One region of the Enterococcus sp. CR-Ec1 genome, then DNA from elsewhere that is predicted to be linked to it. Evidence: predicted binding sites of a transcription regulator. Region 1 holds the regulator's gene; each other region holds the start of a gene.
The links. The regulator LexA, encoded in region 1, represses DNA repair genes until DNA is damaged. The targets are predictions, from matches to a motif close to CNAACANNTGTTNG.

Region 1 (5,324 bases):
AGTGTCGCTGCGTTGAATCTATTTGAAATGTTGGCTACGATGAAAGACATGTTTACCAGTTTTGGTGGTCATCATGCGGCGGTTGGCTTAAGTATCCCGATTGATCATTTGGACATGCTACAAGCTCAGATGAATCGCTATGTGGAAGAAAATGGAATTGATCTTAGTCAGGGAATCCCCTTAGCGATCGATGAGGAACTGCCATTGGCGGAAGTATCGATCAACTTTATTGAGTCTTTAAACGTTTTAGCGCCTTTCGGAACGGACAATCCGTTACCGAAATTTCTGTTTTCCAATTTATCGACTCAAAATGCCCGCCAGATTGGTACCGAAAACCAGCACTTGAAGTTAGTGATGACAGATGAGTCCAATCTACAGCTAGATGTGATTGGCTTTGGTTTTGGAAAAGACTCAGTAGAGTTTGAAAATGATCGACTATCGATCGTCGGTCAGCTTTCAATCAATGAATGGAATGGCAACAAAAAACCGCAGCTGATGTTGGATGACTTTGCAGTGGAAGGGCTGCAGTTGTTTGATTATCGTTCGAAAAGGAGTCGGCAAGGTGTCTCTCTGGGAAATGAAACATTAGGGGTCGTTTTCAATAAGAAACTGCCTCGAGAGCTGCAAGGATTTTGTGGACAAACGATCTTATTCGACTCGGTGGCTGCTGTGAAAGATACATTTTGTGCTGGTCCGTTCCAAGAGATCGCGTTTTTAGATTGTCCTGCTGATATTGCTGTGATCAAAGAGGTCGTTCAAGCGCTTCATGCTTCAAGAATTGCGTTTGTGTTTTACTCGACGGAAGATGCCTATTTAGACGGGGTAGGAACCAGAGAGCAATATGGTCGGCTTTTTCAATTGATCAAGCAGCAGCCTCGTTTGGATATTCGCTACAAATTAAAGATGGTCGCTAACTATCTAAAAATTCCAGAAAAATTACTTATTTTTATGATTCAGGTGTTTTCTGAGCTGGAATTTGTTACAATACAAGATGGTGTTTTGAATAAAACGGCTGATCCTGTTTCTCGTCCGCTGACAGAGAGTCATTTGTATCAGCAACGACAAAAAATGATCAAAACAGAAGAATTTTTATTAATGAGTGATTTATCAACCCTACGTCAGTGGTTGACAGTCTAGGAGGAAAAAAAATGGATTTAAAAGAGTATATTGCTAGTATTCCGGATTATCCCCAAGAGGGAATTATTTTTCGGGACATCTCGCCGCTAATGGCTGATGGAGAAGCGTATCGTTATGCGACACAGCAGATCGTTGAGTATGCACAAGAAAAAGGCATCGATATGGTGGTAGGACCAGAAGCCCGCGGATTTATCGTTGGTTGCCCAGTTGCGTACCAGTTAGGTGTCGGCTTTGCCCCAGTACGTAAAAAAGGCAAATTGCCACGGGAAACCATTGAAGCAGAGTATGAAAAAGAGTATGGCGTGGATGTTTTGACGTTGCATGCCGATGCTATCAAACCAGGACAACGTGTCTTGATTTGTGACGATCTACTAGCAACTGGCGGAACGATCAAAGCAACGATTGAACTCGTAGAAAAACTAGGCGGTATCGTTGTGGGCTGTGCCTTTTTGATCGAACTAATGGATTTACATGGAAGAGATAAAATCCAAGGTGTTGAAATCAAGACGTTAATGGAATACTAAAAAAGAAGAAACAAAAAAGGACTCGCAGGAGTCCTTTTTTGTTTCTTCTGCCTTATGGCGTATGTAGGGGAAGGATCATGGTTCGTAACGATAAAAATCATGATCGTGATAATAATGGCGGTTACGTTTGCGCTCTGCTTGGCGGAATTTCTTTTCATCCCATAGCATGAACCAAAGCATCATTAGAGGACAAAAAATCAGAACAGCACTTAGAACGCCAAAATAGCCAATAACAATACCCATCAATAAAACCCATAACATAAAACCAAATCGACGAACTGCTTTCATCTCATTCACTCCTTAAATAATACGAACTTATGTTTGTATACTTATTATACGAATGTTTGTTCGGTTTGTAAAGAGGAAAGAAAAAAAATCTTCGTAAAAACGAAGATTTCCTAGTCAGCTCGTTGAGCATCAAAGCAGATGTCGATACAACCCAACAACCAATCCTAAAATCGTTACGTCAGGCAAAATGATTGGTTCTAAGTAATCATTTTCCGGTTGTAAACGAATGTAATTCTTTTCTTTATAGAATCGTTTGCAAGTAGCTTCATCTTCATCTGTCATAGCGATCACAATATCACCATTTTGCGCACTTTGTTGTTTGCGAACGATCACTTGATCGCCGTCAAGGATGCCAGCATTGATCATACTTTCTCCTCGGATCGTCAACATAAACAAACTACCGGTACTATTTGCTAAATCTGGCGGAATTGGAAAGAAATCGGATGCATCTTCCACTGCTAAAATCGGTTCTCCCGCAGTTACGACACCAAGCATCGGAATGGATGCTGGCTGAACATCGATTTTTTCAAGACCGGAAGAAGTTAATTCAATGGCTCTGGGTTTTGTAGGATCTCGCAAGATCAACCCCTTTTTTTCAAGTCGGGACAAATGGCCATGAACAGTTGAGGTAGAAGATAACTGAACGGCTTCGCCAATTTCGCGAACAGTCGGCGGATAGCCTTTTTCAGTGACACGGGTATGAATGAACTTAAGAATTTCGATTTGTCGATTTTCTGTTCGTTTTGCCAAAACTGACACCTTCTTTCATTTGATAACATTAGTGTACCATAGGTATATCGAATATTCAAACAAATGTTCGCTTTTTACACTATTGTTTTTATTCGCTAGTTTGTAGTAAAATCAAGAGGGAAAAGGAGGAACGAATATGCTATCTCAAGAAAAATTAGCTCGAATCAATGAACTTGCCAACAAGAAAAAAACAGAGGGTTTGACTGAGGCAGAAACGAACGAACAAAAAGTTCTACGTGACGAGTATTTAACCGCCTTTCGTGGAGGAATGCGTCACCATATCGAAGGAATGAAGATCGTTGATCCTGAAGGTGCTGATGTGACACCAGAGAAATTAAAAGAGATTCAAAAGAAAAAAGGTCTCCACGGCAGATAATTGTGAATTCCTTTTCATTGCTATTGAAATAAGCATCTGAATCACGTATAATAAAAGATGTAATAAAGGTAAAAAAAACCTAAATTAGGAGGAACTACCATTGTTTGATAAAATCGATCAATTAGGAGTGAACACCCTTCGTACATTAAGTATCGAAGCCGTACAAAAAGCCAATTCAGGACATCCAGGATTACCGATGGGGGCAGCACCCATGGCCTATGCCTTGTGGACCAAACACTTGAAAGTCAATCCAACGACTTCTCGCAACTGGGTGGATCGTGACCGTTTTGTTTTGTCTGCTGGACACGGTTCGGCGTTATTGTACAGCTTGTTGCATGTGTCTGGTTACGATGTGACCATTGAGGATCTAAAAAACTTCCGTCAATGGGATAGCCGCACGCCAGGACATCCAGAAGTCGATCACACAGACGGCGTGGAAGCAACCACTGGACCTTTAGGACAAGGGATCGCCATGGCAGTCGGTATGGCAATGGCCGAAGCCCACTTGGCTGCAACCTACAATCGCGACAAGTATCAAGTCATCGATCACTATACCTATGCCTTATGTGGCGATGGGGATTTGATGGAAGGTGTTTCGCAAGAAGCTGCATCCATGGCGGGTCACATGAAATTAGATAAACTGATCGTCTTGTACGATTCAAATGACATTTCCCTAGATGGTCCGACTTCAAAAGCCTTTACAGAAAATGTCGGTGCGCGTTTTGAAGCGTATGGCTGGCAACACATTCTCGTTGAAGACGGCAATGATTTAGAAGCAATCTCAAAAGCGATCGACGAAGCAAAAGCTGAAAGCGACAAACCAACCTTGATCGAAATCAAGACTGTGATCGGATACGGTGCGCCAAATCAAGGCACCTCTGCCGTTCATGGTGCGCCGATCGGTGCCGAAGGCATTTCTGCAGCTAAAGCGATTTATGGTTGGGAATACCCAGAATTTACCGTACCTGAAGAAGTTGCCGCGCGCTTCAAAGAAACCATGATCGATGAAGGGCAAAAAGCTGAAGCCGCTTGGAACGAAACCTTCCGTGCCTATGAAGCAGCCTACCCAGAACTTGCTGCGCAATTCAAACAAGCCTTTGCGGGTGAATTGCCAGCAGATTGGGATGCAACATTACCAAGCTACGAAGTTGGCAGCTCACAAGCTAGTCGGGTTTCTAGCAAAGAGATGATCCAAGCCTTATCCAAAGCCGTCCCTAGTCTCTGGGGTGGATCGGCTGACCTTTCTGGCTCCAACAACACGATGGTGGCAGCAGAAAAAGACTTTGAACCTGGCCAATACGAAGGCCGCAACATTTGGTTTGGTGTCCGAGAATTTGCGATGGCGGCAGCCATGAACGGCATCCAATTGCATGGCGGTACCCGAATCTATGGCGGGACCTTCTTCGTCTTCGTTGATTACTTGCGTCCAGCGGTGCGCTTGTCTGCGATCCAGCATGCACCTGTGATCTATGTCTTGACACATGACTCCGTGGCGGTTGGGGAAGATGGACCGACCCACGAGCCAATCGAGCAATTAGCTAGCGTCCGTTGCATGCCAAATGTCCAAGTGATTCGTCCAGCAGACGGCAACGAAACCCGTGCTGCTTGGAAACTGGCTATGACAACAACGGATAAACCAACGGTCTTAGTCTTAAGCCGACAAAATCTACCAGTGATCGAAGGCACGCAAACCGGTGCGGATGAAAATGTCGCAAAAGGTGGTTACGTGATTTCAAAACAAGCTGGTGAAACACCAGCGGGTATTTTGATCGCCACAGGTTCTGAAGTGAATCTTGCGGTCCAAGCACAAGCTAAATTGGCAGAAGAAGGCATCGATGTATCGGTGGTCTCCTTACCAAGCTTTGATTTGTTTGAAGCACAAAGCTCAGAATACAAAGAAAGCGTCTTGCCAAAAGCAGTGAAGAAACGGGTAGCGATTGAAGCGGCTTCCCCATTTGGTTGGGAACGTTACACCGGTTGCCATGGAAAAGTGATCGCGATCGATCACTTCGGTGCATCAGCACCTGGCGACAAAGTATTAGCAGAATTCGGCTTTAGTGTTGAAAATGTTGTGAATACTTTTAAATCAATCGATTAATTGATCGACAATCAATCAAAGCTAGCACGTTCGAGAATCTTTTCGATTTTCGAGCGTGTTTTTTTCGAGTACTGCTCACTCTGAAAGTGCCAGAGTGACTTATTTAAGGTAGTAGTGGCTAAGATTTCTGAAAAATGGTTTCACCACAAGA
Region 2 (5,324 bases), 220 kb from region 1:
ATCGACTTCTAGCTTCACGCCAAGACCATCACAGTCTGGACAAGCACCAAAAGGCGCGTTGAATGAAAAGAGGCGTGGTTCTAATTCTCCAACCGTAAAACCGCAATAAGGACAAGAATAATGTTCACTGAAGAGCATTTCTTTTTGGCCGATCACATCGACTACCGCATAGCCGTCCGCTAACCGTAATGCCGCTTCAAAAGAATCAAACAGGCGTGAACGTATGCCTTCCTTCACAACAATCCGGTCGATGATGATGGCAATATCGTGCTTTTTATTTTTTTCTAATTCAGGCGCTTCAGAAACATCATAGACTTCACCGTCTACGCGCATCCTTACATAGCCTTCTCTTTGGATACGTTCGAAGACTTTTTTGTGCTGCCCTTTCTTTTGATAAACGATCGGTGCCAACAATTGGATCTTGGTACGTTCTGGTAATACCAAAACTTCATCCACCATTTGCTCAACCGACTGACTAGTGATCTCGATGTGATCATTTGGACAAATCGGGTGACCGATTCTAGCGTAAAGAAGCCGCAGATAATCATTGATTTCAGTAACCGTCCCTACTGTTGATCGCGGGTTCTTGCTGGTGGTTTTTTGATCGATAGAAATCGCTGGACTAAGTCCATCAATGCTATCTACGTCTGGTTTATCCATTTGACCTAAAAACTGACGGGCATACGCCGATAGACTTTCTACATATCGGCGTTGTCCTTCGGCATACAACGTATCAAAAGCTAAGGAACTTTTCCCTGAACCCGAAAGACCAGTAACAACAACGAGTTGGTCTCTGGGAATCGTCACATCGATATTTTTTAAATTATGGGCCCGTGCCCCATGGATCACGATTTTATCATTTGCCATAGTGTTTCTCCTTCTAATCAGCAGCTTTTAGCTCAAGAATAGTATCTCTTAAGGTAGCAGCCGTTTCAAAATCCAATGCTTTCGCAGCATCTTTCATCTCTTTTTCTAGCTTCAACAACAAGGTTGCTTTTTCCTCACGACTCAGTTCTTCATAAGAAGTCGTGGTGTATTCACCGGTCTCTTCTGCCACTTTTGTGATCGCGATCAGATCGCGAATTTCTTTAATAATGGTTTTCGGTACGATCCCATGTTCTTCGTTGTAGGCTTCTTGGATACTTCGGCGTCGCGCCGTTTCATCGATCGCTCGCTGCATCGAATCAGTCATTTTATCAGCGTACATGATTACTTTTCCTTCAGAGTTTCGGGCTGCCCGTCCAATGGTTTGGACTAATGAGCGTTCGCTGCGCAGGAAGCCTTCCTTATCGGCATCAAGAATCGCAACCAGAGAAACTTCCGGCACGTCTAACCCTTCTCGCAGTAAGTTGATTCCGACCAGTACATCAAATTCACCGAGGCGCAGGTCTCGAATGATCTCTGTTCGTTCCAATGTTTTGATGTCACTGTGCAAGTATTTGACTTTGATCCCTAATTCTTTGAAGTAATCCGTCAAATCTTCAGACATTTTTTTCGTCAAGGTCGTCACAAAGACCCGTTCATTTCGCTCGACTCGCTCATTGATTTCTCCCACGAGGTCGTCAATTTGACCCATGATCGGTCGTACTTCGATCACCGGATCTAACAGACCAGTTGGTCGAATGATTTGTTGAACGACGGTATCGGTTTGATCGTATTCATAGGGTCCAGGTGTTGCTGACACATAGACGATTTGATTGACATGTTTCTCAAATTCTTCCAAGCGTAACGGACGGTTGTCCAGTGCAGAAGGCAAACGGAAGCCATAATCCACTAACATTTGTTTTCTAGCACGGTCACCATTATACATCCCACGAACTTGGGGCATCGTTACGTGTGATTCATCGATTACTAATAGAAAATCATCTGGGAAGAAATCCAATAACGTATAAGGCGGTTCCCCTTCTTTTCGTCCATCCATGTGGCGAGAGTAGTTTTCGATCCCTGAGGTATACCCCATTTCTCGCATCATTTCAATATCATAGTTGGTTCGCTGCTCTAAACGCTGTGCTTCCAGCAGCTTATTTTCTGCTCGCAAAACTTTCAGTCGTTCATCGAGTTCACTTTGGATTGAAGCGATCGCATGTTCCATATGGTCTTCATTGGTCACAAAGTGGGTTGCCGGAAAGATCGACACATGTTCGGTGTCACTCATGATCTCGCCCGTCAAGGCATCAACTTCACGAATCCGATCGATTTCATCGCCAAAAAACTCAATGCGCAACGCTCGCTCATCACGAGAAGCTGGGAAAATCTCCACAACATCGCCGCGCACGCGAAAACGCCCCCGTTGAAAATCGATGTCGTTTCGTTCAAATTGGATCTCGATCAATTCTTTTAATAGTTGATCCCGAGACTTTTCCATCCCTACTCGTAAAGAAACAACTTGTCTTGCATACTCGATCGGCGAACCTAAACCGAAAATACAAGAGACAGAAGCTACAACAATCACATCGTTTCTCTCTAATAAAGAACTTGTCGCCGAGTGACGGAGCTTATCGATTTCATCGTTGACACTGGAGTCTTTTTCGATGTATGTATCACTGGAAGGAACATACGCTTCTGGTTGATAGTAATCATAGTAACTGACAAAATACTCGACTGCATTATTTGGAAAGAAATCCTTAAACTCGCCATATAATTGTCCAGCCAATGTTTTATTATGGGCAATGATCAATGTCGGTTTATTGACTTCTTTGATTAGATTAGAAATCGTATAAGTCTTACCGGTCCCAGTGGCTCCCAACAAAATCTGTGCTTTTTTTCCACCGACCACCCCGTCAACCAATTGATGGATCGCTTCTGGTTGATCCCCAGCTGGTTGATATTTTGATACTAAGTCAAATTCATGGGAAGTTGTTCTTTCGATCATCTTAATTCCCCCTCGATTATTCTAAACGACAACAAAAAAAGAAAAACTCGCTGCCGCTTTTCCATAAATAAGTATATCATAGCGAACATACTTTCGCCATCATTTGCTATGAAAGTTTCATGCGATTAAGCATAACTTAACATGTTTGATTTTCTAACATCTGATGTGAGGTTTAAACGATTTTGTCATATTTTTAAAGAGAAAGACTTGTGTGTTGAAGAAAAAATCCATATAATCTATAAATACGTTATATCTAAAGGGGGAATTTTCTTGAAAAGAAAACACATGTCCTTCGCTTTAATCGCGCTGATTATCAGCATTTTTACGCTATCAGTAAAGTCAGCAAGTGCGGAGGAAACTACGTATAAGATAGGAACAGATTTAACATTTGCTCCTTTCGAATTCCAAAATGAAAATAATGAATACGTTGGGATCGATATAGATTTATTAAATGCGATCGCAGAAGATCAAGGTTTTGCAGTTGATTTACGTCCTTTAGGTTTTGACGCCTCCATTCAAGGCGTGCAATCAAATCAGTTAGATGGCATGATCGCTGGGATGAGTATCACAGATGAACGTAAAGAAACCTTTGATTTCTCTGATCCTTATTTCGATAGTGGGATTCAAATGGCAGTAGCTGCTGACAATGACAGTATTACTAGCTACGAGGATCTTGAAGGCGAAACGGTCGGTGCAAAGGTTGGTACCGAAAGTGCCCGCTTTCTAGAAAGCAATAAAGACCAATATGGCTACGACATCAAATTATATGATGACGCTACTGGACTATATGGCGCTGTACGCAATGGTACTGTGGCAGCCGCTTTTGATGATTATCCAGTGCTTGGCTATGCTATCAACAATGGCGAACCAATGAAACTTGTCGGCGAACCTGAAAAAGGCGCTTCTTACGGATTTGCCGTCAGAAAAGGCCAAAATCAAGAACTCCTTGAAAAATTCAACGCTGGTTTAGCCAATATGAAAGCTTCCGGCAAATACGACGAAATCGTCAATACTTACATCACAACGTCTGATACAGATGCAGGCACTAGTGAAATGGTGAAAGTCGAACCAAAGAAAGATGTTTACCGAATTGCCAGTGACTCAGCCTTCGCTCCATTTGAATTTCAAAATGAAGACAATGAGTATGTAGGGATCGATGTTGATTTAATGAACCGGGCGGCAGAATTGCAAGGGTTCAACATCGAATTCAATTTCATCGGTTTTTCCGGAGCTTTGCAAGCGTTGGATGGTAACCAAGCAGATGGGATGATCGCTGGGATGACAATCACTGATGAGCGTCGTCAATCCTATGACTTTTCTGATTCTTACTTTGAAAGTGGTATTCAGATTGCTGTAAAAGAAGGCAATGATTCCATCAAATCCTATGAAGATTTAGATGGAAAAACCGTCGGTGCAAAAGTTGGGACAGAAAGTGCAGACTTCTTGATCGCCAACGAAGAGAAATATGGCTATTCGATCAAATATTATGATGCTGCCGATCAATTATATGCGGCTGTTAACGGCGGACAAATTGATGCCATGATGGATGATTATCCAGTGATTGGTTATGCCATCAGCCAAGGACAAAAACTAGTGACACCGATTGAAAAAGAATCTGGTGGTCAGTACGGTTTTGCGGTGAAAAAAGACCAAAATCCTGAACTGATCCAAATGTTCAATGAAGCATTGAAAGAAATGAAACGGACTGGGGAGTACGATCAAATCATCAATAAATACATTGAAGATGGATCTGCCACAGAAAAACGAGTGGATGAATCAACGATCACTGGTTTGATCAGCAACAACTATAACGTCTTGTTAAAAGGATTGTGGAATACCCTTTTACTAGCATTGATTTCTTTTGCCTTAGCATTAGTGATCGGAATCATTTTTGGACTATTTAGTGTTGCTCCAATCAAAGCATTGCGGGTTTTAGCAGGGATCTATGTTGACATCATTCGTGGTATTCCTATGATGGTATTGGCTTTCTTCATCTTCTTCGGCCTCTCCGATGCGATTGGTATCACGATTCCGGACTTTGCTGCTGGGGTCATTACATTGACCTTAAATGCCAGTGCCTACATCGCTGAGATCGTCCGTGGTGGGATCAACGCGGTGCCAAAAGGTCAGATGGAAGCCTCTCGTAGTTTGGGGATGACCTACACTCGGACAATGCAGAAAATCATTTTACCGCAAGCGATCAAAATCATGATTCCATCTTTCGTTAACCAATTCGTTATCTCGTTGAAAGATACAACGATCATCTCGGTTATCGGAGTCGTGGAATTATTGCAAACCGGGAAAATCATCGTTGCACGAACCACACAAAGTACCTATGTCTACTTGATCATCGCGATTATTTACTTAGTCGTGATCACAGCTTTAACGAAACTTGCAAAAGTTTTAGAAAAGAAGGTGAAATAGCATGAAAGAAAAAATCTTAGTTGAAAGT
Region 3 (5,324 bases), on a different replicon from region 1:
CCCCATATATCATTTAAATGTACTTTATAGTAAATTTCCAATTTTAATTAGTACTAATTGATATTGGAAATTCATATGCTATTTTAAATCTTTGTCCTATTCTCAAGTAATATACTATTTAGTATATTCATCTTTCCTCACAAATAGTATATGTACATAAACATGTCCATAAATATATGTATCAATATGTTTATCACGTTATTCATATATACCAACACAAACATATGCATCAATATGTATTCCTTAAAAATCATAAACCTACTTACACTATGGGTAGTAAGCCATTCAAGTTGATAATTAGCACACTAAGAAGTTCTTTTCATAAGTACTAATCAATATATTTATATACATAAACATATTGATATACATAAACATGTGTGCTATAGTATAGGTATATAAAATCATATTAAATTGTAACGAGGTGTTTATATGGAAAATATTGTGCTATTTGATCTGAACGAAATAGACAACAAAAGGAATAAGACTCTTCAGAAATCCAATAGCTTGATTCAAAAAGCAAAACACACCTTATCCGCTAAAGAACTGACTTTAGTCGATTTTATGGTAACAAACATAAAAGAAACCGACGGTGACTTTTTTACAGTAGAAACATCTATAGCTGAATTAAATGAAATATGTAAATTTGGACAAGGTGGAGCTGCTCATCAAAATACTGAAAAAGCCTTATTAAATTTAGCTAATAAAGGGTTCTGGATAGAATTACCAGATGGCGCTAAAACAATCGGTCGTTGGCTTGACAAACCATACATCAAGAATGGAAAAGTCAAGTTGAGACTCGATTCTGATCTTGCTCCATATTTGTTGAATTTAGTTGAAGGGCAATCTACTAGACTATTTTTCCTAGACGTAGTGAATTTGAAAAGTATTCATGCAAAAAGGCTATACGAATATCTTCAGTCGTGTAAACCCAATAATGAAATATATCTTTCAGTAGAAGAAGTTAAAGAGCTATTTCAAAAGGAGCATCTTGAATGGTACAGAGTTCTTCAATATTTAAGGAAGGCTAAGGAAGATATAAATAACCTAACCACTATGAATATCGACTATGAATCTGTTAAAGAGGGGCGTACAACACTTGGCATTAAGGTGAGACACAAGAAAAAGGATTCAAAACTTATTAACTAGACCAAAACACGTCCATAAACATAGACATAAACATGTTTATGTCTATGTTTATGGATAATATAGTGACTAAATAACTTATTTAAAGGAGGAAAAAAATGTACACATTAACTGCAAACATTGAAAAAGGCGGAACAGGAAAGACGAGTACCCTTTATAATTTGGCAGAAAAGACAGCAGAGAAGGCCTCTGTATTGCTCATAGACCAAGACAAATCAGGAAACATATCAGATAGATATGGAAAGTATGATTTTGGTTTGCTAAAGGATGAAAACAAAATCTCAAATTTATATAGAGGAAATAACGTCGAACCTATTCATATTCACACTAATCTAGATTTGTTAGCTGGCGGCCCCGAGCTTGCAGAAATAGAAGACCTTATAAGGGACAAGCCGAATAATCGCTTAATTTTATTCTCCTGGTATGTAAATAATATCGAAGAACTTCAAAAAAAATATGATTATATTTTCATCGATACACACAACGATACAAGTTTAATAACCCAAAATGCTTGGGCAGTATCAGATGTTGTTTTAGGCGTTTCTGATCCCTCAATGGACGGTTTCAAAGCATTACTAAAACTAGGTAGAGATATTGATACTTTGCGTAAAGAATTAGTTGAGGTTCGATCGGGAGAGAGTTACTTAGTTGCCGAATATTACTTTATTGGTAACAAAGTCAAACATAATACTAATTCTAGTAAGGAATTCTTGGAGATCATTTCTAAAGAACCAAATTATTTAGGTTATATACCAGATAAAGAGCTAGTTAACACAGCTAATTTAGAAATGACGCCTTTAGCTGAACTTTCTAAAAACAAAGAACTGTACAATAAGCACAAAAACTTCTTCGATCATACTTGGGAAGTTTTCGGTACTATACTAAAAAAACTCAACGGAAGTGATAGATAATGGCAAATAGATTTGAAAAAGCAAAAAATACATTTGAAGAGGTACCATCTATTCCTAAAATAGAAAAATCGAATGCTGGTTTATTTGATAGTGCATTAAATCCAGCTGAAGAAGTGGAAAAAACAAAACCTTCTCAAATAACGCTTTATCCTTCAGACAAGAAAAAACTACAAATCCTTAAAAAGAAACTTAATCGCAAGTCTGCTTCAGAGGTAATTCGTGATTTGATTAACGCTGAGTATTCTAGACAATTTCCGGAGTAATACATAAAAGAAGTGTAAGCTTTTGCTTATGCTTCTTTTTTTATCCAAACACATATACGTGAATATGCCTGTGTTTATATACATGTGCTTGGATATGTTTATGTTTATATATATGTTTATAAACATATGTGTGTTTGAATATTTCTATGACTAATCGCTATTTTTCTAACTAAAACCAGCTGACTGTTAAGCTAACAATCGCTAATTAAATTGTAATTGAAAAATACCAATGGCAGTTCCAAGAAATTTTTTTATAACTCGTTCGCTTGACTTTATTTGCGAACGTATGTTCTAATACGTGTATATAAAATGTATCTTTTTTATAGAAAAGAGGCGTTACTATGGTTATGCAATTTGGTGCTAATCCACGGTTTGATTATACTAAGGAACCTTCCCGAGATATTCTTTGTATCGATTGCAAGTCCTTTTACTCGTCTGTAGAATGCGTTGAGAGAGGGTTAAATCCGCTGAAAACAAAGTTGGTAGTCATGTCTTATCCATCCGATAATCCAGCTGAACGAGGGAGCGGTTTGATCCTGGCATCAAGTCCTGCTGCTAAAAAAGCATACGGAATATCAAACGTCAGTCGGTCTCGTGATCTTCCATTCCCGTATCCGGAGGACTTGGTGATTGCACCGCCACGTATGGCACTTTATATGCGTAAAAACATGGAGATCAACAACATCTACAAAAAGTATGCAGACGAGCAGAATCACGCAGTTTACAGCATCGACGAGAGCTTTTTAGACGTCACTGACTCGTTAAGACTGTTTGGAGCAAAGAATGCTCGAGACTTAGCTAAAAAGATCCAAATCGACGTATATAAACAAACAGGAATCTATACTACGATCGGGATTGGTGATAATCCATTATTGGCAAAGTTTGCGTTAGACCTTGAAAGCAAAAAGAACACTGATATGAAAGCTGAGTGGCGATACGAGGACGTCCAGGAGAAGCTTTGGTCTGTCAAAGAAATAACAGATGTGTGGGGGATTGGCCGCCGTACAGCAATCAGATTGAACCGAATGGGCATATTTACTATGCATGATCTAGCACACGCAAATTATTATTTGCTGAAGCAGAATTTTGGCGTTTTAGGTACGCAGCTGTACGCAAATGCCTGGGGCATTGATCGATCATTCTTAGGCCAGAAATATACTCCCAAATCGAAATCTATCGGTAACAGTCAGGTTTTAAACCGCGATTATACCAAGAGAAAAGAGATTGAAATCGTCATAAAGGAAATGGCTGATCAAGTAGCAACTAGGTTACGTCGCGCAGGCGCAAAAGCTGAAGTTGTGTCACTTTGGATCGGGTTTTCCATGGGCTACGTCGATCGATCGCTGAAACGTGGTTTCCACCAGCAAATGAAAGTACCGGCCACAAACAGCAGCAAACAAATCTCTGGATACCTGCTTCAAATATTTGATAAGCATTATAAGTATCAGGATATCAGGAATATAGGAGTAAACTGCTCGAAACTCGTTTATTCTAATGCTCTACAGCTGGATCTCTTTGAGGATCCAGACGAGCAAGTAAAGGACTTGAAGGTGGATTATGTAGTTGATACTATCCGGAAGAAGTATGGCTTTAAATCGATTGTACATGCTAATAGCTTAATGGAGGGTGGACGTGCGATTGCTCGAAGCTCTTTAGTTGGTGGTCACGCAGGCGGCCTGTCCGGACTTGAAGGTGCAAGTCATGGTAAAGCGAACTAAGAAGAAGTTCCAAGACTATAATGAGTATCGCGATCGTCCTTTCGGCCTCAAGTGGGGGACTGCTTACGCAATGGACGAATTAATGAAGGGCGTAAAAGAGAATGAAGCTTGGGCAACCAAAGAAGTTGCAGGTCTTGACCTTATGACGCGCGAAAAGATAGACGCTATTCTATCTCAATCCTTTCTATATCATAAGCCTCTTTCCATTCAACTTAATACAAAAGACGAGTTCGGGCGATTCTTAGATCCGATAGAAGGATTATTTATCGGTGAAGCATATGAGGACTATTTTGTAATAAGCGATCGACAAATATTTTGGACAGACGTTCGTCACGTTGAAATTAAACAAGAAAAAAAATGGTTCGATATCGATTACTTTCGAAACAAGGGTTCTCCAGGTAAAATAGAAGAGAGGAAGAAAAAGAGAGATCCTGAAATTGAAATAATAAGAAATGAGTATTACCAACCGTTTATAGAAGACGATTAAAGAGGATTATCCATCTATAACGATTTAAAACGGCTTAGAATGGCCGTCTGACACACGCTTTTTATTAGAATATAGAAAATGGAGGGTATATTATGTGTGGTCGCTATTTTTTCGATCTATCATCAAATGAGCTGAAAAGTTATTATGATCAAGTCGCTCCGAATGCAACTAACAAGCACGTCCGAATCGGTTATAATGAAATTTTTCCATCAAATCATGTGGTAACCTTGGCCCTTAATCAGGAATCTAAAATAGTACCTGGGATCACTCGTTGGGGATTTGAAGGATTCAAAAAAGGGCAATTAATGATCAATGCACGATCTGAAACAGTGGAAGAAAAAAAGACGTTTTCTAAGCATTTCAAAGAGACACGTTGTGTATTTCCTATGTCTGGTTTTTACGAATGGAACCAGGAGAAGAAGAAAATTTTATTCTCAGCTGAAGACAATGATCTCTTGTATGTTGGTGGTTTTTATCGGATTCATAAAAATGGTGCCGGCTTTGAGACAGAATCAGTAATCATGACGACCATGCCTAGTAAATCTGTTGAACCTATTCACGATCGCATGCCTTTAATTATAAAGAAAAATGACATCAATAACTGGCTTTCAGATATAGAGTTTGCGAGAAACTACCTATCAACTGATATGCCGGAGTTAGCCCTGAGTGACGCTAAATAGGAGTACTTTCTGGTTTGCTGCTATTGATATTTCTTTGTAATTAGTATTCTTCACTAAAAGGGATACATCTTCTAAAGTAGATTTTCTCTTAATTATATGCTATACTAGTTTTGCGAAATGTG

Region 2: a site for LexA is predicted at 2,955-2,968, ahead of uvrB (excinuclease ABC subunit UvrB). Genes of this name have one in related genera too.
Region 3: a site for LexA is predicted at 2,597-2,610, ahead of CXM95_RS18495 (Y-family DNA polymerase). Genes of this name have one in related genera too.

Annotation. Positions count from the first base shown of each region.
Region 1 is NZ_CP025223.1:1,801,538-1,806,861, forward strand. It holds gene recJ (single-stranded-DNA-specific exonuclease RecJ) at 1-1,137, shown strand, start outside; gene CXM95_RS08650 (adenine phosphoribosyltransferase) at 1,149-1,661, shown strand; gene CXM95_RS08655 (hypothetical protein) at 1,737-1,949, opposite strand; gene lexA (transcriptional repressor LexA) at 2,079-2,699, opposite strand; gene CXM95_RS08665 (DUF896 family protein) at 2,836-3,075, shown strand; gene tkt (transketolase) at 3,176-5,173, shown strand.
Region 2 is NZ_CP025223.1:2,024,358-2,029,681, forward strand. It holds gene uvrA (excinuclease ABC subunit UvrA) at 1-867, opposite strand, end outside; gene uvrB (excinuclease ABC subunit UvrB) at 881-2,872, opposite strand; gene CXM95_RS09725 (amino acid ABC transporter substrate-binding protein/permease) at 3,143-5,296, shown strand; gene CXM95_RS09730 (amino acid ABC transporter ATP-binding protein) at 5,298-5,324, shown strand, end outside.
Region 3 is NZ_CP025224.1:22,911-28,234, reverse strand. It holds gene CXM95_RS18510 (replication initiation protein) at 430-1,146, shown strand; gene CXM95_RS18505 (ParA family protein) at 1,242-2,054, shown strand; gene CXM95_RS18500 (hypothetical protein) at 2,054-2,317, shown strand; gene CXM95_RS18495 (Y-family DNA polymerase) at 2,659-4,035, shown strand; gene CXM95_RS18490 (hypothetical protein) at 4,019-4,522, shown strand; gene CXM95_RS18485 (SOS response-associated peptidase) at 4,615-5,202, shown strand.